Regions from separate parts of the Kitasatospora sp. Xyl93 genome, predicted to be linked through region 1. Evidence: riboswitches for the same ligand, from Rfam matches in the RefSeq annotation. Region 1 holds a riboswitch; the other holds the start of a gene.
The links. A riboswitch is a leader RNA that binds a small molecule or an ion and turns the genes downstream of it on or off. The one in region 1 is predicted to bind glycine.

Region 1 (10,865 bases):
CCGGCCGAACAGGAAGGGCGAGTTGGCGCCGAGCGCGAGTTGCGGCCCGCAGATCGCCTGGGCCGCGTTCCAGACCGAGGAGAACCGCTCCGGCGTCACCTGGAGGTGCAGTTGGAGCGAGGTGGCGGCGGCCTCGGCCACCATGGTGATCGACTCCAGCTGGAGGTGCTCGACCCCCTCGATGTCCAGTGCGATGTCCTCCCCGCGGGCGGCCAGGATCTGGTCGCTGAGCAGGCTGTACCGCTGGTTGTGGCTCATCGCGTCCAGCCCGGTGTGGGCGTGCTCCAGAGTCGGCAGGATGCCCACCATCACGATCCGGGCGCCCACCTCGGCCGCCCGCCGGTCGGCGTAGCGCAGCCCGGTGTCGATCTCCTCGCGCAGGTCCTCGAAGACGTGCCCGCAGAGCCGGTGCGGCGTGATGTTGACCTCGATGTTGAACCGGCCCAGCTCGGTCTGGAAGTCGCTGGAGGCGATCGAGCTCAGCACCTGCGCGTTGTTCATGGCCGGCAGGCCCTGCTCGTCGGCCAGGTTGAGCTCGATCTCCAGGCCCACCACGGCTCGCGGCCGGTCGAACCGGTCCTCCTGGAGCATCCGTCCGAGCGCTTCGAGACAGGCGTGGAGCTTGCGCCGGTACTGCTGCCGGTCCGCCAGTTCCGCCCGAGTCGCCACGACCTTCTCGCCCACGGTCCCCTCCTCCAGAGCCACCCCGTCGAGCACCCGGTCGACCGACCGTGCAAGCATCATGCCCACCTCGAAGATCGATACCCGAATGCGCGTACTGGCTTGCATTGCAAGGCATCTGACGGAAAATCAGAGGAACTGTGGACTTGCCCGGCACCACTGCCTGTGATAAACAGATCACCCTGCGCACCTGTTCGAATTCGCACAGCGCCCTGGCCGGCCCGCCCCGCTCCGAACCCCACGTCGACGGCGGCGACCGTGCCGGGCACCGCGATCCTGCACAACCGGACACGGCCGGGCCCCGTCATCGAGGACGCGTCGCCCGCCACGCCGGTATGCCGCACTCGCACGCCGATCTCGCTAGGAGAGGCGGACCCGCCATGACTCTGCAACCCCCCCAGCCCCCACCGAGCGCCCTGCGCGCGGTCCTGGGCGCGCTCGACTCGGAGACCGCACTGCGCCAGCCCGCCGCCGCAGCCCTGCGCCATCCGACCGGCCCACTGCTCCCCGCCCACCCGCTCGCGGTGCACGTCCTGGACGGCCCGCGGCCGGAGCTGCCGGCCGCCCGCCGCACCGGCTGGCGCTTCCTGATCAAGGACGGCGCCGAGGTGGCCGCCGCCGCCGAGGTGGTGCAGAGCGCCGAGGGCCACAGCTTCTCCCACTTCACCGCCGGCCCCTACCTCGACTCGACGGTCCGGGCGCTGCGCGAGGCCTGGCAGCTCGCCCAGAGCTCCCGGACCCGCCAGCAGCCCCGGCTGCTGACCTTCCCCGGCCAGTACGCCACGGCGCTGTGGCTGCACAGCCCCGACGCCGGCCCGGCCGCCGACCTGCTGATCCCGCTGGCCCCGGCCCCGCTCGGCGTCACCGCCCACCGCGCCTACCCGGCCGCCGAGCTGCTGCCGCTGCTCGTCCGCGCCCCGCTCCCCCGGCCGCTGCTGCTGGGCTCCTCCTGACACCCGCCGACGACCCCGAGGGCCGCCGGGCCCACCCGCCCGACGGCCCTCGACCGCGCCCGCGCACCCTCCCGACGACGCCGGCGGCCGCCCGCGCACCCTCCCGGCCCGCCCCGAAGACCCTCATCCGATCGGTGACCACCCGAACGGGCCATCCGGCATGGCCCCATCGGACCATGCCCCGGCTGACCCACTGGTGCGTCTTTTCCCGTCGGCCCCACCTGAACGGGTGATCTCTGCCCGGGAGTTGTGGCGCATGTCACGAAATCCCTGCGCGCGGGTCGCAGGATGCCGACACTGGGAACCAGCGTGGAAGGACCACCTGTCCTACCCACTTGAACGCCGGTCCACACCTGGCCGGCGTGCGGACAGGATCCGACCACCGCGGCGGTTCCGGACGGTACGACCTCCGGCGCCGCACCACGGGGAGGATCGCAGAGCGAAGCGAGGGTACGCGTATGTGCCAGCACCGTCCTGAGTGCCCGTCGGCCGAGTCCGAGGACCGCGAGGCGGCCGCGTCGGTGGCCCGCCACCCGGAGCAGGGCTGGAGCCTGCTCTGCAACGGCGTCGTCCTGTTCGAGGACACCGGGGAACTGCTGCCCGACGGCCGGGTGATCGCCCCGCGCCGCCCCGTCGCCCACGCGGCCTGACCACCCGGTCCGTCCGGACGGCGGGGGCAGCCGCCGACTCGACCGGCGTAAACGGGCAGGGCCCCGGCGGAAACTCCGCCGGGGCCCTGCCGTCCGACCCGGACCTCCGGAGCCCGGTCCGGTCAGACGCCGTACTCGTCCAGCGGCGGGCAGGAGCAGACCAGATTGCGGTCGCCGTACGCGCCGTCGATCCGGCTCACCGGCGGCCAGTACTTGTCGGCCGGGTTCACACCCGCCGGGAAGACCGCCTCCTGCCGCGAGTAGCCGTGCGCCCAGTCGCCGGCCAGCGTGGCGGCGGTGTGCGGGGCGTTGCGCAGCGGGTTGTCGTCGGCCGCCCACTCGCCCGAGCCGACCTTGTCGATCTCGGCCCGGATGGTGATCATCGCGTCGCAGAACCGGTCGATCTCGTGCAGGTCCTCGGACTCGGTCGGCTCGATCATCAGCGTGCCGGCCACCGGGAACGACATCGTCGGCGCGTGGAAGCCGTAGTCGATCAGGCGCTTGGCGATGTCGTCCACCGTCACGCCCGTCTCCTTGGTCAGCGGGCGCAGGTCGATGATGCACTCGTGCGCGACCAGCCCGCCCGGGCCGGTGTAGAGCACCGGGAAGTGCGGCGCCAGGCGCTTGGCGATGTAGTTGGCGTTCAGCACCGCGACCTGGGTCGCACGCTTGAGGCCCTCGCCGCCCATCAGCCGGACGTACGCCCAGGAGATCGGCAGGATGGCCGCCGAGCCCCACGGCGCGGCCGAGATCGGGCCGACGCCGGTGGCCGGGCCGGCCTCCTCCTGCAGCGGGTGGTTCGGCAGGTACGGCGCCAGGTGGGCGCGCACCGCGACCGGGCCGACGCCCGGGCCGCCACCGCCGTGCGGGATGCAGAAGGTCTTGTGCAGGTTCAGGTGCGAGACGTCCGCGCCGAACTTGCCCGGCTTGGCGAGGCCGACCAGGGCGTTCAGGTTGGCGCCGTCCACGTACACCTGGCCGCCGGCCTCGTGCACCAGGGCGCAGATGTCGGTGATCTGGGTCTCGTACACGCCGTGGGTGGACGGGTAGGTGACCATCAGCACGGCGAGGTTGTCGCGGTGCTGCTCGATCTTGGCCTTCAGGTCGTCGACGTCCACGTCGCCGTCGACCAGGGTCTTCACCACGACCACGCGCATGCCGGCCATCACCGCGGAGGCCGCGTTGGTGCCGTGCGCCGAGGACGGGATCAGGCAGACCTCGCGCTGGGTGTCGCCGTTGGCGTGGTGGTAGGCGCGCACGGCCAGCAGGCCGGCAAGCTCGCCCTGCGAGCCCGCGTTCGGCTGGATCGACACGGCGTCGTAGCCGGTCACCTCGGCCAGCTGCTGCTCCAGCTGGCGGATCAGGGTCAGGTAGCCCTGGGCCTGGTCGATCGGCGCGAAGGGGTGCAGCTGGCCGAACTCCGGCCAGGTCACCGCCTCCATCTCGGTGGTCGCGTTGAGCTTCATGGTGCAGGAGCCCAGCGGGATCATGCCGCGGTCCAGCGCGTAGTCCCGGTCCGACAGGCGGCGCAGGTAGCGCAGCATGGCGGTCTCCGAGCGGTGGCTGTGGAAGACCGGGTGGGTCAGGTACTCGTCCTCGCGCAGCAGCGCGGCGGGCAGCGCGTCGGCGGCCTCGGCGACCTCGACGGCGGGGACGCCGAACGCGGCCCAGACGCCGGCCAGGTGCTCGCGGGTGGTGGTCTCGTCGGTGGAGACGGAGATCCGGTCCTCGCCGTCCTGGTACAGGTTGATGCCGTTGGCGCGGGCGGCGGCGGCGATCTCGGCGGCGCGGCCCGGGACGACGGCGGTGACGGTGTCGAAGAACTCGCCGTGCAGCAGCTCGACGCCGCCGGCCCGCAGGCCCTCGGCGAGGGCGGCGGCGTAGCGGTGGGTACGGCGGGCGATGTCGGCCAGGCCGTCCGGGCCGTGGTAGACGGCGTACATCGAGGCCATCACGGCGAGCAGCACCTGGGCGGTGCAGATGTTGCTGGTGGCCTTCTCGCGGCGGATGTGCTGCTCGCGGGTCTGCAGCGCCAGGCGGTAGGCGCGGTTGCCGTCGGCGTCGACGGAGACGCCGACCAGGCGGCCGGGCAGCGAGCGGGCGTACTCGGCGCGCACCGACAGGTAGCCGGCGTGCGGGCCGCCGAAGCCCATCGGGACACCGAAGCGCTGCGAGGTGCCGCAGGCGATGTCGGCGCCCAGCGAGCCCGGGGACTTGAGCAGGGTCAGCGCGAGCAGGTCGGCGGCGACGGCGACGATCGCGCCCAGGCCGTGCGCCTGCTCGATCACCGGGGCGAGGTCGCGGACCACGCCGGTGGCGCCCGGGTACTGGAGCAGCACGCCGAAGACGCCGCGCTCGGCGATCTCGGCCGGGATGCCCTCGGACAGGTCGGCGACGACGACCTCGACGCCGGTCGGCACCGCGCGGGTGTTGATCACCGCGACGGTCTGCGGCAGGGTCTCGGCGTCGACCAGGAAGACACCGCCCTTGACCTTGGTGACGCGGCGGGCCAGCGCCATCGCCTCGGCGGCCGCGGTGCCCTCGTCCAGCAGCGAGGAGCCGGAGGTCGGCAGGCCGGTCAGGTCGGAGACCACGGTCTGGAAGTTGAGCAGCGCCTCCAGGCGGCCCTGCGAGATCTCCGGCTGGTACGGGGTGTAGGCGGTGTACCAGGCCGGGTTCTCCATGACGTTGCGCAGGACGACCGGCGGGGTGAAGGTGCCGTAGTAGCCCAGGCCGATCATCGGCTGGAGCACCTGGTTGCGGCCGGCCAGCTCGCGCAGCTCGGCGAGGACCTGGGCCTCGGTCCGGCCCGCGGGCAGGTCCAGGGCGGTGATGGAACGGATCGCCTCGGGCACCGCGGTGGCCGCGAGCTCGTCCAGCGAGCCGTAGCCGACGGACGCCAGCATCTTCTCCTGCGCGGCGGCATCGGGGCCGATGTGGCGGTTCTCGAAGGGGCTGGCCAGCTCAAGCTCGGTGAGGGTCGAGGCGCTGGTGGGGCGTCCCGCGTTCGGCTGGGCGTTCATGGTGGTCGAGGCCTCCTGGTCACGGACCGGCGGGGGTACGCACGCCGGCCGGCCGTCGCCGCTGCGCACAGCGGACGAACCGGGGCGGGCGGACCCGACAGGCCTCCCCCTCTGTCATCGGGACCTGAGAGCTTCACCCGCACGGAGCGCTGTGGCACCCCGCCGGCTTGCACCGTCGGTGAGGGTGGTGATCGCCGGCTCCCATGCCGACACTCCTGCCCTGCTTTCCAGAGTGACCTACCCCACACGGTACGGATGCCTGAGAGATTCCGGGGAGGAGTTGCTCCTTCGGCGCTCCGACCAGCGGTTTTCGCGGTCGGAGACTCTCCCGAGCGGGCTCTGCGGTCGCCGCCCAGGGTACCAGCGGGAGGCCCTCCGATCACGGGTGCGTCAGGTCACTCGGGGTCTACGCGCGTCCCCCGGACGGTCCAGCGCGCCGCCCGTCCGGGCGCACCCGGGTAGCGACCGCCCGATTCATGGCTTTTGGTGTGAAGTGGCGACCGGCACGGGTGCTCCGGCCGCCTTTCTGCGGGACTTCCGCAGGCTCAGCGCACGGGAGGAAAGAGTGCAGACCGACATCGACCCACGGGACCTCATCGGTCACAAGGCCGTCGACCGCAACGGAGACAAGATCGGCACGGTCGACGAGGTCTACCTGGACGACGCCACCGGCCGGCCGGAGTGGGCCGCGGTCCGGACCGGCATCTTCGGCCGGGACGCCTTCGTCCCACTGACCACGAGCGAGTTCTCCGGCGAGGAACTCCGGGTGCCGTACGACAAGTCGCTGGTGAAGGAGTCGCCGGACTTCGGCGTCGGCCAGCACCTGTCCCCCGCCCAGGAGCTCCAGCTCTACCGCTACTACGGGCTCGACACCTCGATGGACGGCCGCCCGAACGGCGAGAACGGCAGCCACGCCAAGCAGCCCGACCTCGACTTCGGCACCACGGCAGCCGCCGCCACCACCACCGCGGCGGCCCCGGCCAAGCCGCTCACCTTCCACACCCCCGAGCGCTCGCCCGAGCCGGCCCCGGCCAGGACCCCGGTTCCCACCGCCGCCGCGCCCGGCTCCACCGCCCCGACCCTCACCGCCCCCACCGTCGCCGACACCACCAGGACCGCCCCGGAGGCCGACATGCGGACCCTCAGCACTCCCTCGGCCGCCACCTCCACGACCGCCCCGCCCACCACCCCGTCCGTGGCGCCGGCCATGGAGCCGAGGCCGCACTCGCAGCCGGCCCCCGCGCCCGCCCCCACCACGACCACCGCCGCGAACGCCGGCTCCGCTCCCAGCGGCCCGGTCGAGATCACCTGCCGCGAGGAGCGGCTGGAGATCACCACCGAGTGGCACACCCTCGGCACCGCGAAGCTGCGCAAGTACGTGACGACCGAACAGGTCGAGCGCCGCGTCCCGGTGGTCCGCGAGCGCGTCCGGGTCGAACGGATGCCGGTCAGCGAGGCCGAGCGTGCCGCGCTCACCGAGAAGGACATCGCCGAGGCCGTCGAGGAGGTCACCATCCGCGAGGAACGCCCGGTGGTCCACAAGCACCTCGCCCCCATCGAGCGGGTCCGCCTGATCGTCGAGCGGTACACCACCGAGGAGACGGTCCGGGAGGAGCTCCGCCGCGAGCACGTCGAAGTCCATGACACCACCGCCGGCCAGGCCCACGGCTCGCCGACCGACTCGACCCCGGCCGCCGCCTCGTCCCGCCCGGCCCCCGTACGGCCGCTCGTCTGACAACACCCCCGACAAGGGCCCCGGACGCCGTCCGGGGCCCTTGTCGCGTACCGGACCCTTCGCCTTTGCCAAAGCTTAACCACTCGATATTTGACACTCTGAAGTATCACCCGGCATGGTTACTTCAGTTCATTCACTATGTACGAGAGGAAGCAACCGTGAGTGAGGCACCACAGCCCACCACCGCGGCCGAGAAGCAGAGCAGCGCCCGGGTCCTGCCGGCCCTCATCCTGGCGATGCTGTCGTTCAGCGTGGTGCAGACCGCGGTCGTCCCGATCCTGCCCTCGCTGGCCAAGGAACTGAACGTCTCCGCGTCCAGCATCACCTGGCTGATGACCGCCAACCTGCTCTCCGCAGCCGTGCTGACTCCTCTCCTGGGCCGCTTCGGCGACCTCCGGGGCCGCAAGCCGATGCTGCTGATCTCGCTGGCCGGCCTGGTCGCCGGTTCGGCGCTGGCGGTCAGCACCCACTCCTTCACCTGGCTGGTCGTCGCCCGCGTCCTCCAGGGCGCCGGCGGTGGCGTCCTGCCGCTGGCGATCAGCATCGTCCGTGACGAGCTGCCCAAGGAGAAGGTCACCGGCGGCGTCGCCGCCATCAGCGCCTCGATGGGCGTCGGCTCCGGCCTCGGCCTGGTCGCCACCGGCCTCCTGCTGGAGCACTGGGACTACAAGTCGATCTTCTGGATGGGCCTGCTCTTCGGCCTGCTCGCGGTCGCCCTGGTCGCCTTCCGCGTCCCGACCGACCCGGTCACCGACAAGGAGGGCGGCGCAGACCCGCTGGGTGCGATCACCCTGGCCGGCTGGCTCTCCGCGCTGCTGGTCGCGGTCAGCCAGGGCAACCACTGGGGCTGGACCTCCAACAAGACGCTCGGCCTGTTCGCCGTCGCCGCCGTGGTCGCCCTCGTCTGGGGGATCATCGAGACCAAGGTCGCGCACCCGCTGGTGGACATGAAGATGATGGCCCGTCCGGCCGTCGCCTTCACCAACGTGGCCGGCCTGCTCATCGGCTTCGGCATGTACGGCTCCTTCATGGTCATCAGCAACTTCGCCCAGACCCCGGAGAAGCTGACCCACTACGGCTTCACCGCCACCGTGCTGCACGCCGGCATCATGCTGCTGCCGTCCGCGATCGGCTCGATGGTCGCCGCCCCGGTCGGCGCCCTGCTGATCGCCCGTCGCGGCCCGCGCCTGCCGCTGGTCCTCGGTGGCGTCCTCGGCGCCGTCGCGATGGCCTACCTGGCCGTGCGCCACGGGCGCGAGGGTGACATCTACACCGCCTCGGCGATCTTCGGTCTCGGCGTCGGCCTCGCCTTCGCCGCGATGCCCGCCTACATCAACGGCGCCGTCCCGGCCGAGCAGAGCGGCATCGCCAACGGCATGAACTCCGTGCTGCGCACGGTCGGTGGCGCGATCGGCACCGCCGTCATGGCAGCCATCCTGACCGGCGACCTCATGAAGCTGCCGCCGCAGATCCCGCTCTCCCTGCCCACCCTGGACGCCTACAAGCACGCGTTCTGGACCGCGGCCGTCGTCTGCATCGTCGCCGGCGTCGTCCCGTTCCTGATCCGCGGCGCCAAGTCGGCCGCCACCCCGGCCGTCGTCGGCGGCTCGGCCCAGCAGGACTCCAGCCCCGCGCTGGTCAAGACCGACGCCTGACGAGGCGTCCGGCCCCCGCGCTCAGGGACAGGGCGCGGGGCCCGGCCTCCGTGCGTCGCGAGGGCATCACGAACGTACGGGGTCCGGCACGGTGATCGGCCCCACCCGGTACTCCCCCACCGGGTGGGGCCGCTTCGCGTCTCAGGCCCCCTCGGCCGGACCGCCGTCCGCGCCCGCCGCGCCGTCCGCCTCCTCGTCCTGCCGCAGCGGCAGCGCGCGGGACGGTTCGAGCGCGGGGTCGTCCACCGCGAAGGTCCGCACCCGCCCCGGCCCGCTCCACGGCGTCTCGAACCGTACGGTGACCCTCCCGACGCCACTGCCCTGCACCCAGCCCGGCCCGAACTCCTCGTGCCGGACGTCCTGCCCTGGCATCCAGCGCCGCACCACGACGGCCTCCGGCTCCTCCTCGGCCTCCACCGCCTCGGCCGCCGCCTCCACCTGCTCCGCGGCCTCCTCCCGCAGCGCCTGGGCGAACAGGTCCTCCTGGGTGTAGTCGGCGAGTTGGGCGACGCCCACGCCGAGCAGCCGGACCCCGCCGGTGATGTCCACCTGCTCGGCCAGCCGGCGCGCGGTCGCGGTGATCACCGTCTCGTCGTCGGTGGGGCCGCCCAGCGTCTCCGAGCGGGTCAGCGTCGAGAAGTCGAACCGCCGCACCTTGAGCACCACCGTCCGCCCCGAGCGCCCGGCCGCCCGCAGCCGCCGCACGCAGCGGCCGGCCAGCGCCTCCACCTCGCGCAGCACCCGCTCCCGGTCGGCCAGGTCCACCTCGTAGGTGTCCTCCACCGACACGGACTTGGCGTCCTGGTCGGCGACCACCGGCCGGTCGTCCAGCCCTATGGACATCTGGAAGATCCCGGCGCCGTGCGCCCGCCCGACCAGCTGCACCAGCTCCGCCTCCCCCGCCTCCGCGAGGTCGGCCACCGTGTTCAGCCCGGCCCGGCGCAGCACCTGCTCGGTGGCCGGCCCGATTCCGGGCAGCGCCCGGACCGGCATCGGGCCGAGCACGGCCCGCTCCTCCCCGGGCTCGATCATCACGAGGCCGTCCGGCTTGGCCTGCTCGGAAGCGATCTTGGCCATCAGCTTGGACCCGGCCGCCCCGACCGAGCCGGTCAGCCCGGTCAGCCGGTGGATGTCCGCCCGCAGGTCCTCCGCCAGCGCCAGCACCAGCTGCTCGCCGGTCTCGTGGTCCGCGTCCAGCAGCGCGGGGCCGTACGGGCCGGCCTCCAGGTCCACGAAGGCCTCGTCCAGGCTGAGCGGCTGCACCAGCGGGGACAGCTGCCGCAGCAGGCCCATCACGATCTCGCTGTTCTGCCGGTAGGCCTCGAACCGCCCCGAGAGGAAGGCGGCGTTGGGGCAGAGCCGGCGCGCCTGGGCCATCGGCATCGCCGAGTGCACCCCGAACCTGCGCGCCTCGTACGAGGCCGTGGAGACCACCCCGCGGCCGCCGAGTCCGCCGACGATCACCGGCTTGCCGCGCAGGCTCGGCTTGGCCGCCTGCTCCACCGCCGCGAAGAAGGCGTCCATGTCGAGGTGGATGATGCTCGGCAGAGATCGCACCCGCCGATCATCGCGTACGGGTCCGACAGTGCGTACGAACCCGGCCGGACGCCTACCCGGCCGCTACCTCCTCGCCGCCTCCGCCAGCGCCTTCGGGATGCCGTCCTCGGTCGGCCCGAGGAACAGCGGGTCCGGCCGCAGCCAGGCATCGGCCGCCGCCTTGCCCGCCCCGGCGACCTCCCGCAGTCCGCCGTACAGCCAGGTCGCGTCGTGCAGTTCCGGCACTCCGACCGCGTAGGAGCGGATGCCCGCCGCCTCGCACAGCGCCAGCGCCCGGCGGACGTGGAAGTCCTGGCTCACCAGCACCGCGTGGTCCACCCCGAAGATCCGGCGCGCCCTGGTGCAGGAGTCCCAGGTGTCGAAGCCCGCGTAGTCCCGCACCACCCGGTCCTCGGGCACCCCGTGCGCCGTCAGGTAGGTGTACATCGCGTCGGGCTCGTCGTACTCGACCCGCCCGTTGTCCCCGGTCACCAGGATGGCCTGCACCTTCCCCTCCCGGTACAGGTCCAGCGCCGCGACCAGCCGGTGCTCCAGGTACGGCGAGGGCTTGCCCTGGTCCAGCCCGGCGCCGAAGACCACCGCGACCGGAGCGGTGGGCGCGCTCGCCACGG
Region 2 (10,865 bases), 1.8 Mb from region 1:
GCCGCACATCCGGAAATTCGTCCGGAAAGCATCGAAGCCGACTTGACGGACAATCAAGTCGGCTTCGCGGGAATGGGTTTCGGGAATCAGCGCCCGGGGTAGCCGGGCCACGGCCGCTGCGGCGACGGCTGCTGCCAGCCCGGCGCCGGCGGCTGGGTGCCGTACGCGTAGCCCGGCATCGACTGCCCGGGGTACGGCGGCGGGGGCACCGGCGGGTACGGACCGGTCGGCGGGCGGCCCGACTCCCGGTCGAAGAACGGCCGGGCGTTGGCGCGCATCCACAGCGCCACCGGGTCGTACTCGTCCGACATCGCCACCGTGGACACCGCCAGCCCCTCCGGGGCCACCGCGATGGCGCGCCGCATCAGCGCCCGCACCGCCTCCACCGCCGGCGGCGAGCTCTCGTACAGGTCGAGGCCGATCGCCAGGTACGGCTCCCCCACCGCGGGCTGCACCCAGGCCCGGCGCAGCGCACGTACCGCGCGCACCTCGCCGGCCTGCCGCTCCAGCAGCGCGAAGAACGGCTGGGCGTTCAGCTGCGGCTCGCTCAGCTTCAACGGCCCGGCCGGCAGCCGGTCCAGGCCCGCGGCGACCCGCCGCAGGTCCGCCCACGGCACCCCGACGCCCCCGCCGGGCGCGTGCGGGTTGAGCCACAGGCCCCAGCGGGTGCGGTACAGCGAGGCCGCGATCTCCCGGCCGGAGATGACCTCGTGGGCCCGTGCCCAGCCGGAGGAGGTCAGTTGTTCGGGCGAGGTGACGGCCGGCGCGTAGCCGTGGCCGCTGATCTCCATGTTCCCGTACTGCGCGTCCGGGCTGCCCGGCGTGCCGTGCCACAGCAGCATCCAGACCCGGCCGTCCGCCAGCGCGTGCAGCAGCCGCTCGTACGCGTCGTAGCGCTCCGGCGCGACATCGCCCAGGGCGCGCTCCAACGCGCCGGGATCAGCTCCCGGGCGCCCGGCGGCCGGTGCCTGGCCCCAGGCCCCCGGCACACCGCCCGCTCCCGTTCCCGCACTCATGCGCCCACCTCGCCGCGCCTCTTTCCCTCAACCCGCCGGCCCGTCGGCCGTCTGCACGCACCCTATGGCGCGGCACCGGCCACCGCCACGGCGACGTGCCTCTGATACGAACCCGCTCACGCCCGCGTATAGAAGGGCAGTACCCGGGTGAGCAGCCACTCGACCACCGGGTCGTCGGCGAGGTCGAGCAGTACGAGGTGGACGCCGCCGGGCAGCGGCGCGGTTCCCAGCGCTCGGCCGAGCGCGTCGTTCACCGCGGCCGGATCGGCCGGCGCCGCCGGGTCCAACTGGACGCCCACGAACATCACGGTCGGCTCGCCCTCGATGCTGGCCAGCGCCCTGCGGGCGGTCAGCACCCCCGGCAGCGCCGAGAGTTCGGCCCGGCAGGCGGCCAGGAAGTGCTCCGGGTTCTCGCCCGGCACCGGCTCGCGCAGCGCCACCCGCCCGCCGGTCGGCGCCGGGTCGCCGGCGGCGTCCCAGCGGTCCTCGCGGGGGCCGCGGCGCAGCTCGGCGACGCCCTGCGGCGGGACCGGCAGGCCCACCGCCGCTTCCGGGTTCACCGCGATGCCCACGCCCAGCGGCAGCCCGCGGGCGAACTCCCACACCGGCGCGATCGCGAAGGCCATCCCGGGCGCCTGCTGGAGGAACACCTCCTGCGAGGAGAACACCGGCACGTACGGGTCGCCGCCCAGCTCGATCGTCGGCAGGTCCAGCGACTGCCCCTGCGGGTCGCCGCCGGCCGGCAGCGGCACCCACACCTGGCTGCGCGCCAGCACCTCGATCACCCGCGGCGTCGCGCCCGGGTCGCCCAGGGCCGCGGTCAGCACCTGCTCCAGCTCGTTGGCCGGCCAGGAGCCGCCCGCAGGCGCCTCCTCCGGTCCGCCCCACCCCTGCTGCTGCTCCACCGGGTACCCCATGCGCCGCCGATTCCGCCCTCTGCCGTTCGGCCGCCCTCTGCTGCGCCGACGCGCAGCAGTCTAGAGGCGCGCGGGGGCGGGGTCAGGACTCGTGTTCGGGTCCCGCGCGGTGTGACCGGGTCCCCCCTCCCCTCGTCGTCCCGGACGTGCCATGATGTGCGCGTCCGACGGCATGCGCCGCGGGCCCCCACAACTCCATACCGGCCGCTCGAACCCGCGCGGGAGAGCCCGGAGTGCCGTTCAGGCACAGCCGGCGCCGAAGGAGCAAGTCCTCCCCGGAATCTCTCAGGCACCCCTACCGCACGGGTTAGGCACATCTGGAAAGCGGCGCCCGGCCCTGTCGTGCGCCCACCCACGGTGCAAGCCGCCATGCTGTCCCCCAAGCTGGAAACAGCTGCGGGCAGGTGGGCGGTGAAGCTCTCAGGTTCGACGACAGATGGGGAGACCCACGCCGCCGCATGCCCGCGCGCAGGGTCGGCCCCCGAGCGGGTCCGGTCCGGTGCGCGCACCCCTGAGTGCCCCGACCGAGGAGTTCCTGGCCATGTCGTCCCTCCGCCTGACCGCGCTCGACGCGCTGCACCGCGCCCTCGGCGCGACCATGACCGACTTCGCCGGCTGGGACATGCCGCTGCGCTACGGCAGCGAGCGCGAGGAGCACCTCGCGGTCCGCACCAAGGCCGGCCTGTTCGACCTCTCGCACATGGGCGAGATCACCGTCACCGGCCCGCAGGCCGGCGAGATGCTGGACCACGCGCTGGTCGGCTTCGTCTCCGCGCTGGGCGTGCTGCGCGCCCGCTACACCATGATCTGCGCCGAGGACGGCGGCATCCTGGACGACCTGATCGTCTACCGCCTGCGCGAGGACGCCTTCCTGGTCGTCGCCAACGCCTCCAACGCCCAGCTGGTCCTCGACGAGCTGATCGCCCGCGCCAAGGGCTTCGACGCCGTCGTCACCGACGACCGCGACACCTACGCGCTGATCGCCGTCCAGGGCCCGGAGGCCACCGCCATCCTGGCGAAGACCACCGACGCCGACCTGCCCGGCCTGAAGTACTACGCGATCCTCCCGGCCCAGGTGGCCGGCCGCGACGTGCTGCTCGCCCGCACCGGCTACACCGGCGAGGACGGCTTCGAGATCTTCTGCCACCCGGTCGACGCCGAGCCGGTCTGGCAGGCGCTGACCGCCGCGGGCGAGGGCCACGGCCTGGTCCCGTGCGGCCTGTCCTGCCGCGACACGCTGCGCCTGGAGGCCGGAATGCCGCTGTACGGGCACGAGCTGTCCACCGACCTCACCCCGTTCGACGCCGGCCTGGGCCGGGTCGTCCGCTTCGACAAGACCACCAACGAGGGCGCGTTCGTCGGCCGCAAGGCGCTGGAGCAGGCCGCCGCCGCGGCCGAGACCAACCCGCCGAAGGTGCTGGTCGGCCTCGTCTCCGAGGGCAAGCGGGTGCCGCGCGCCGAGTACACCGTGGTCTCCGCCGACGGCGAGCCGATCGGCCGGATCACCTCGGGCGCGCCGTCCCCGACGCTGGGGCAGCCGATCGCGATGGCCTACGTCGACGCCGCCCACGCCGCCCCCGGCACCACCGTCGCGGTGGACGTGCGCGGCAAGCACGAGCCCGTCCAGGTCGTCGCGCTGCCGTTCTACAAGCGCGCCCGCTGAGCCCCCGCCGAGCCCCGGTTTTCCCCATACACGCACGTCGCGGCCGTCCGCGCGGCGGCCCGCTTCGTCGTACCCGCTTCCCATCCTGGAGAATGACGCCATGAGCAACCCCCAGCACCTGCAGTACACCAAGGAGCACGAGTGGCTGACCGCCGCGGACGCGGAGGGTGTCTCCACGGTCGGCATCACCGCGCACGCCGCCGACGCGCTCGGTGACATCGTCTACGTGCAGCTCCCCGAGGTCGGTGACACCGTGACCGCCGGCGAGACCTGCGGCGAGCTGGAGTCCACCAAGTCGGTCAGCGACCTGTACTCCCCGGTGACCGGCGAGGTCACCGAGGTCAACCAGGACGTCCTGGACGACAACGCCCTGGTCAACAGCGCCCCGTTCGAGGGCGGCTGGCTGTTCAAGGTGCGCGTCGAGGCCACCGACGAGCTGCTCAGCGCCGACGAGTACGACGCGCTCACCAACCCCCAGGGCTGATCCGCCTGCCAGGGGCGGTCGCGCGGCGGCCGCCCCGCCCCGGCCCCTTTCCCTCCTCCTCCCGGGAAGACCACACCATGACGGTTCTCAACCAGTCCCTGCACGCCCTCGACCCGGAGATCGCCGCCGCGGTCGACGCCGAGCTGCACCGCCAGCAGACCACCCTGGAGATGATCGCCTCCGAGAACTTCGCCCCGGTGGCGGTCATGGAGGCCCAGGGCTCGGTGCTCACCAACAAGTACGCGGAGGGCTACCCCGGCCGCCGCTACTACGGCGGCTGCGAGCACGTCGACGTGGTCGAGCAGATCGCGATCGACCGCATCAAGGCGCTGTTCGGCGCCGAGCACGCCAACGTCCAGCCGCACTCCGGCGCGCAGGCCAACGCCGCCGCGATGTTCGCGCTGATCCAGCCGGGCGACACCATCCTGGGCCTGTCGCTGGCCCACGGCGGTCACCTGACCCACGGCATGAAGATCAACTTCTCCGGCAAGCTCTACGACGTGGCCGCGTACCACGTGGACGAGAAGACCGGCCAGGTCGACATGGCCGAGGTCGAGCGCCTCGCCAAGGAGCACCAGCCGAAGCTGATCATCGCCGGCTGGTCGGCCTACCCGCGCCAGCTCGACTTCGCCGCGTTCCGCCGGATCGCCGACGAGGTCGGCGCGCTGCTCATGGTGGACATGGCGCACTTCGCCGGCCTGGTGGCCGCCGGGCTGCACCCGAACCCGGTGCCGTACGCGGACGTGGTCACCACCACCACCCACAAGACCCTGGGCGGCCCGCGCGGCGGCGTCATCCTGTCCAAGGCCGAGTACGCCAAGAAGATCAACTCCGCGGTCTTCCCCGGCCAGCAGGGCGGCCCGCTGGAGCACGTGATCGCCGGCAAGGCGGTCGCCTTCAAGGTCGCGGCCTCGGAGGAGTTCAAGGAGCGCCAGCAGCGCACCCTGGACGGCGCCCGCATCCTCGCCGAGCGCCTGCTCCAGGCCGACGTGGCCGAGGCCGGCGCCTCCGTGCTCTCCGGCGGCACCGACGTCCACCTGGTGCTGGTCGACCTGCGCAACAGCCAGCTCGACGGCCAGCAGGCCGAGGACCGGCTGCACGAGGTCGGCATCACCGTCAACCGCAACGCGATCCCGAACGACCCCCGCCCGCCGATGGTCACCTCGGGCCTGCGCATCGGCACCCCGGCCCTGGCCACCCGCGGCTTCCAGGCCGAGGACTTCCGCGAGGTCGCCGACATCATCGCCGAGGCGCTCAAGCCCGCCTTCGACGAGACCGTCGCCGACGCCCTGAAGGCCCGGGTCGCCGCCCTGGCCGAGAAGTACCCGCTGTACCCGAACCTCTGATCACCGCGGTGATCCTTCGGGCGGGGTGACGGGCCTCACCCCTCCGGCGTACCTGGCACCCCGGGGCACCGCGCACACTGGACTGTGCGCGCGGTGCCCCGTCCCGTGTCGGCCCCTCCCTGCCCGCAAGTCCTTCCACGAGACCAGACAAGGACGTCCCCCGTGGCCATCAGCGTCTTCGACCTCTTCTCCATCGGCATCGGCCCGTCGAGCTCCCACACCGTGGGCCCGATGCGCGCCGCCCGGATGTTCGCCCGCCGACTGCGCTCCGAAGGCCTGCTGGACCGCGTGACGGGCGTGCGCGCCGAGCTGTACGGCTCGCTCGGCGCCACCGGCCACGGCCACGGCACCCCGAAGGCCGTCCTGCTGGGCCTGGAGGACAACTCGCCCCGCACCGTCGACGTCGACCAGGCCGACAAGGACGTCGAGCGGATCATCGCCGAGAAGCGGCTCAGCCTGCTCGGCGAGCACCCCGTCGACTTCGACCCGGACACCCAGCTGGTGCTGCACCGCCGCCGCTCGCTGCCGTACCACGCCAACGGGATGACCCTGTGGGCGTACGCGGCGGACGGCTCCACCCTGCTGGAGAAGACCTACTACTCGGTCGGCGGCGGCTTCGTGGTGGACGAGGACGCGATCGGCGCGGACCGGGTCAAGCCCGACGACACCGTGCTGAAGTACCCCTTCCGCACCGGCGACGAGCTGCTGCGGCTCAGCCGGGAGACCGGGCTGTCGATCTCCGCCCTGATGCTGGAGAACGAGAAGGCCTGGCGCAGCGAGGAGGAGATCCGGACCGGGCTGCTGGAGATCTGGTCCGTGATGCAGGAGTGCGTGCGGGCCGGCATGTCCCGCGAGGGCATCCTGCCGGGCGGCCTCAAGGTCCGCCGCCGGGCGGCCGCGGGCGCCCGGGCGCTGCGCGCCGAGGGCATCGGGCCGGCCAACGCGATGGAGTGGGTGACCCTCTACGCGATGGCCGTCAACGAGGAGAACGCCTCCGGGCGGCGGGTGGTCACCGCGCCGACCAACGGCGCGGCGGGCATCATCCCGGCCGTCCTGCACTACTACCTGAACTTCATCCCGGGCGCCGACGACGACGGCATCGTCCGCTTCCTGCTCGCGGCCGGCGCCATCGGCATGCTGTTCAAGGAGAACGCCTCCATCTCCGGCGCCGAGGTCGGCTGCCAGGGCGAGGTCGGCTCCGCCTGCTCGATGGCCGCGGGCGGCCTCGCCGAGGTCCTCGGCGGCACCCCCGAGCAGGTCGAGAACGCCGCCGAGATCGGCATCGAGCACAACCTCGGCCTCACCTGCGACCCGGTCGGCGGCCTGGTCCAGATCCCCTGCATCGAGCGCAACGGCATGGCCTCGGTCAAGGCCGTCACGGCGGCCCGGATGGCGCTGCGCGGCGACGGCCGGCACCACGTCTCGCTGGACAAGGCGATCAAGACGATGAAGGAGACCGGCGCCGACATGAAGATCAAGTACAAGGAGACCTCGCGCGGCGGCCTCGCCGTGAACGTCATCGAGTGCTGATTCCGGCACATCGAGTGCTGATCCCGGCATTCTGAAGGCCCCCGGGCGGACCCCCGTCCCGCCCGGGGGCCTTCGCCGTCCCCCGTTCCCTCCCCCGTCGCTCCCTGGCTCAGGCCGCGAACGGGCGGGCCCGCCGGGCGTCCCGCAGCGCCCGCGCCCACCAGGTGAGCTGGTCGAGCATGGTCTTGGCGGCGGCGTCGGCGGCCGGGTCGAGCGCCCCGCCGTCGGCGTCGAAGCACCGCGCGGCGCCGTGGAAGCTGACCGTGTTGCGGATCGTCGCGGCGTTCAGCTCGGCCAGCACCACCCGGAGCTGCTCGACGGCCCGCAGGCCCCCGGACAGGCCGCCGTACGAGACGAAGGCGACCGGCTTGCCGTGCCACTCGCGGTTGTGCCAGTCGATGGCGTTCTTCAGCGGGGCCGGGAAGCTGTGGTTGTACTCGGGCGTGACGATCACGAACGCGTCGGCCGCCTCCAGCCGGGGCGACACGGCGGCCAGCAACTCGGCGTCGGCCGACGGGACTTCACCCCCGAAGGACGGGAAGGTGACCGGCAGCGGGGTCTCCACCAGGTCGATCCGGTCGGCGGTCAGGTCGCCGCGGGCGTCGAGGTGGCCGAACAGCCAGTCGGCGACCACCGGGCCGAAGCGTCCCTCGCGGGTGCTGCCGACGAGGACCGCGACCTTCAGGGCCTGCTCCGTGGACATGGGGATCCCCCTCCTGGATCTGGTGTACGGCGTATCCGCCGGATACAACGTACACAGCGAGGTGTACGGCGTCCACTACCGATACGCCGTACGCACGAGGGTGCTACGGTGGGCCCGCCCCCCGTCGGAAGGAGCCCGCCCCATGCCGGCCCAGCAGGCCCCCGCCGCAGGCGACGACAAGCCCCCGGCCTCGCTCTGGGAGCGCCTGGCCCGCCCGGCCCCCGCGCCGCGCACCACCCTGACGCCGCACCGGATCGCCGAGGCCGCGGTCGCCATCGCCGACGCCGAGGGCCTGGACGCCGTCACCATGCGCCGACTGGCCGCCGAGCTCGGCGTCGCCCCGATGGCCGCCTACCGGTACGTCTCCGGCAAGGACGAGCTCATCGAGCTGATGGTCGACTCCGTCTACGGCCGGCTCCCGCTGGACGCCCCCGCGGAGGGCTGGCGGGAGACCATGCGCGCCCTGGCCGTCCATCTGCGGGCCATGCACCTGGCCCACCCGTGGACCGTCCGGGCGGCCACCCCGTTCGCCCTCAGCCCCCACCAGCTCGCCGTCCCGGAGCACGCGTTCACCGCCCTGGCCGACCACGGCTTGGACGCCGACACCACCATGGCGGTGTTCCGCACCGTCACCGGCTACGTCCACGGCTCGGTCTCCGCCGAGATCGCCCTGGAGGCCCTGCGCCGCGAACGCGGCTGGTCCGACGGCGACCAGATCCGGGCCGGCCTCGCCCCCCGGATGAGCTGGCTGATGGCCACCGGCCGCTACCCCGGTTACGAGCGCTACCTGCACGAGGCCACCCGCAAGGACGACCCCGACTGGCAGTTCGAGACCGGCCTCGACTGCGTCCTCGACGGCATCGCCACCCACTTCGCCCTCTGAGGCCTGGCCCCGCGGCGCGGGAAGTCGGCCCGGCCGACTTCTCGTGCAGTGGTGGTCGGCGCTACCTTCGCGCTGGAAGGGCCAGGACGGCCAGGCCGCCGGCCAGGACGGCGAGGCCGCACCAGGAGACGGCGGGCAGGCGCTCGCCCAGGGCCGCCACGCCGAGGACCGCCGCGACGGCCGGCTCGGCGAGGGTCAGGGTGGTGGCGGTCTGGGCGGTGGTGTGGCGCAGGCCGCGGCCGAACAGCCAGTACGCGAGGAAGGTGGTGACCACCGCGAGGTGCAGCACCACGCCCGCCCCGCGCGGCGAGGCCAGCCATCCCGGGTCACCGGCGACCAGCACCGGCAGAACGATCAGCGCCCCGCCGCCGAACATCGCCCCCATCACCCCGCCCGACGGGTGCCCGTGCGCGATCAGCCGCCCGCCGATCAGCGAGTACAAGGCGTACGAGAGCCCGGAGAGCGCCGCCAGCAGCACACCCTGCGGGTCCACCGACCCGCCGCCGCCGGCGAGTTCGGGGCCCAGCACCAGCAGCGCGCAGCCGAGCACGGCCAGCGCCGTGGCCCCGGCCCACCGCCCGTCCGGCCGTCCCTGCCGGGACAGCCATCCGAGCAGCCCGGTGAACACCGGTGCGCTGCCGAGCGCGATCACCGTCGCGACCGCCACCCCGGTGCGGCTCACCGCCGGGTAGAAGGTGAGCGGGTACCCGGCCACCGCGACCGCGCCGGCCGCGAGCAGCCACCGCTCGCGCGGCCCGCAGGCCCGGGGCAGTGCCCGGGCGGAGCGGTCGGACAGGAACAGCAGCAGCCCGCCGAGGACCAGCCCGGCGGCCCCGATCCCGGCCGCCGGGGCACCGGCGGGCGCCAGCGAGCTGACCGTCCCGGTGGTGCCCCAGAGGGCGGAGGCGATCAGGATCGGCACCGCGCCGCCGCGCGGACGGGCGCGGCGGGGAGCCGGGGAATCGGCACGGACAGGCGAGGACAAACGATTCGGCACAGGGGTGAACTTCCGTCGTCGAAGACCGTCAAGGCAACTGGTTTCGAGAACGGGCGCACGCCGTCGGCCCACGGCGGCCACCATCAGGCCGAGCCGGGGTCGCAGGGGATCAAGCCACCGAAGCGCGCGCCCGGTCAGGCGCTGAGCGGTGGCAGCACGACGTGCCAGTACAGGTTCACGCGTCGATGGTAGCGACCGACCCGCGCGAGAAGTCGGCCCGGCCGACTTCTCGCGCGGCCTGACCCACGGGTCCGGCACTCCTTACGCGGGGTATCGGCCCGTCGGAAGGACCCGCTCATGCGCCGCTCCCGCCTCCAGCTGTCCCTGGCCGTGACGGCTATGGTCGCCTCCGAGGTCGTGCAGGACGAACCGTACCTGTGGCCCTGCCGGTGCTCCGCGACCCGCAGGCCCAGCCGGAGGGCGCGAAGATCACCCGGCGGCCCTTCACAGCCGCGCTTCACCACCTCCGATGGCGAGCGCGAGCTTCCACATCCCGGTGGACGGATTGACCTCGTGCTCCTTCCCCCATTCGGCCAGTTGCTCCGCCCGCCTCGCAGCCAGCCGCCAGTGCGGCGCGTAGCGGTCGAACTTCATGCCGGTCTTGCCGTATCCGGCGGGGAACACTTCACCAAGGACCGGCATGAGCTCCTTGAAGGAGCGAGCCGGACGGCGATAGTCCTTGAAGTGCAGCAGGAGCCACACCTCGAAGCAGGGGTTCGAGAACGCTACCTCGATGTTCTTCCGCCGCGCTTCGACTGCCGTCCGCTCCAGGTCGGGAAAGTCGTCAACGTCGAGAACGCACCACGTCGCGTCGTATTCGCCGCCCGCCTGGTCACGCAGGAGCACCGCGTGGTCAACGACCTGGGAGGGCGACCTCGGGTGTTCGACGATCCTCAGGGAAACGGCTGAATTCCGAACGCTCGACTTCAGCCCCTGAAGGTAGTCGCGCTCGGTCACCTTCGCGCCACAGACCACCAGAAGCCTCTGCTTCGACTCCCGGTGCCCCGTCCGCCTGGTCAGTGACGTGTCAAAAGAGGGACGCTTGCGTCCGCTCGGCTTCTCCGCCCTTGCCATCATCGTCCCCCCGCGCCGCCACGGCGCTGGCAAAATTGTCGTCGATGTACGGCACACCGCCGTAGCTCCCGCTGAGGTACCGTCGCTCGCGGTTCTCCTCCTGGCGCGGCTTGAAGTCGGCGAGGGCGAACAGCTCCGTCTCGCCGTGCTCGGTCTTCTCCACGAACCAGACCTGATCCCGCCGCAGGACGTCCTCCCCGCCTGCCCGACCGAGCAGACTGGAGTCGTGCGAGGTGAAGATCAACTGGGCAC

Region 2: another riboswitch for glycine. It lies ahead of gcvT (glycine cleavage system aminomethyltransferase GcvT); the one in region 1 lies ahead of gcvP (aminomethyl-transferring glycine dehydrogenase).

What each region holds. Positions count from the first base shown of each region.
Region 1 is NZ_AP029185.1:7,091,044-7,101,908, reverse strand. Features, by position in the region: gene ACZ5GH_RS30805 (glutamate--cysteine ligase) at 1-684, opposite strand, end outside; gene ACZ5GH_RS30800 (hypothetical protein) at 1,062-1,634, shown strand; gene ACZ5GH_RS30795 (DUF5999 family protein) at 2,093-2,284, shown strand; gene gcvP (aminomethyl-transferring glycine dehydrogenase) at 2,407-5,307, opposite strand; glycine riboswitch at 5,412-5,543, opposite strand; glycine riboswitch at 5,545-5,648, opposite strand; gene ACZ5GH_RS30785 (PRC and DUF2382 domain-containing protein) at 5,873-7,042, shown strand; gene ACZ5GH_RS30780 (MFS transporter) at 7,201-8,697, shown strand; gene ACZ5GH_RS30775 (DNA polymerase IV) at 8,839-10,254, opposite strand; gene ACZ5GH_RS30770 (SanA/YdcF family protein) at 10,318-10,865, opposite strand, start outside.
Region 2 is NZ_AP029185.1:5,260,693-5,271,557, reverse strand. Features, by position in the region: gene ACZ5GH_RS23495 (enhanced serine sensitivity protein SseB C-terminal domain-containing protein) at 87-1,016, opposite strand; gene ACZ5GH_RS23490 (enhanced serine sensitivity protein SseB C-terminal domain-containing protein) at 1,133-1,933, opposite strand; glycine riboswitch at 2,143-2,244, shown strand; gene gcvT (glycine cleavage system aminomethyltransferase GcvT) at 2,475-3,596, shown strand; gene gcvH (glycine cleavage system protein GcvH) at 3,697-4,080, shown strand; gene glyA (serine hydroxymethyltransferase) at 4,158-5,426, shown strand; gene ACZ5GH_RS23470 (L-serine ammonia-lyase) at 5,589-6,956, shown strand; gene ACZ5GH_RS23465 (NADPH-dependent FMN reductase) at 7,066-7,659, opposite strand; gene ACZ5GH_RS23460 (TetR/AcrR family transcriptional regulator) at 7,802-8,542, shown strand; gene ACZ5GH_RS23455 (EamA family transporter) at 8,604-9,464, opposite strand; gene ACZ5GH_RS23450 (RloB family protein) at 9,984-10,613, opposite strand; gene ACZ5GH_RS23445 (AAA family ATPase) at 10,567-10,865, opposite strand, start outside.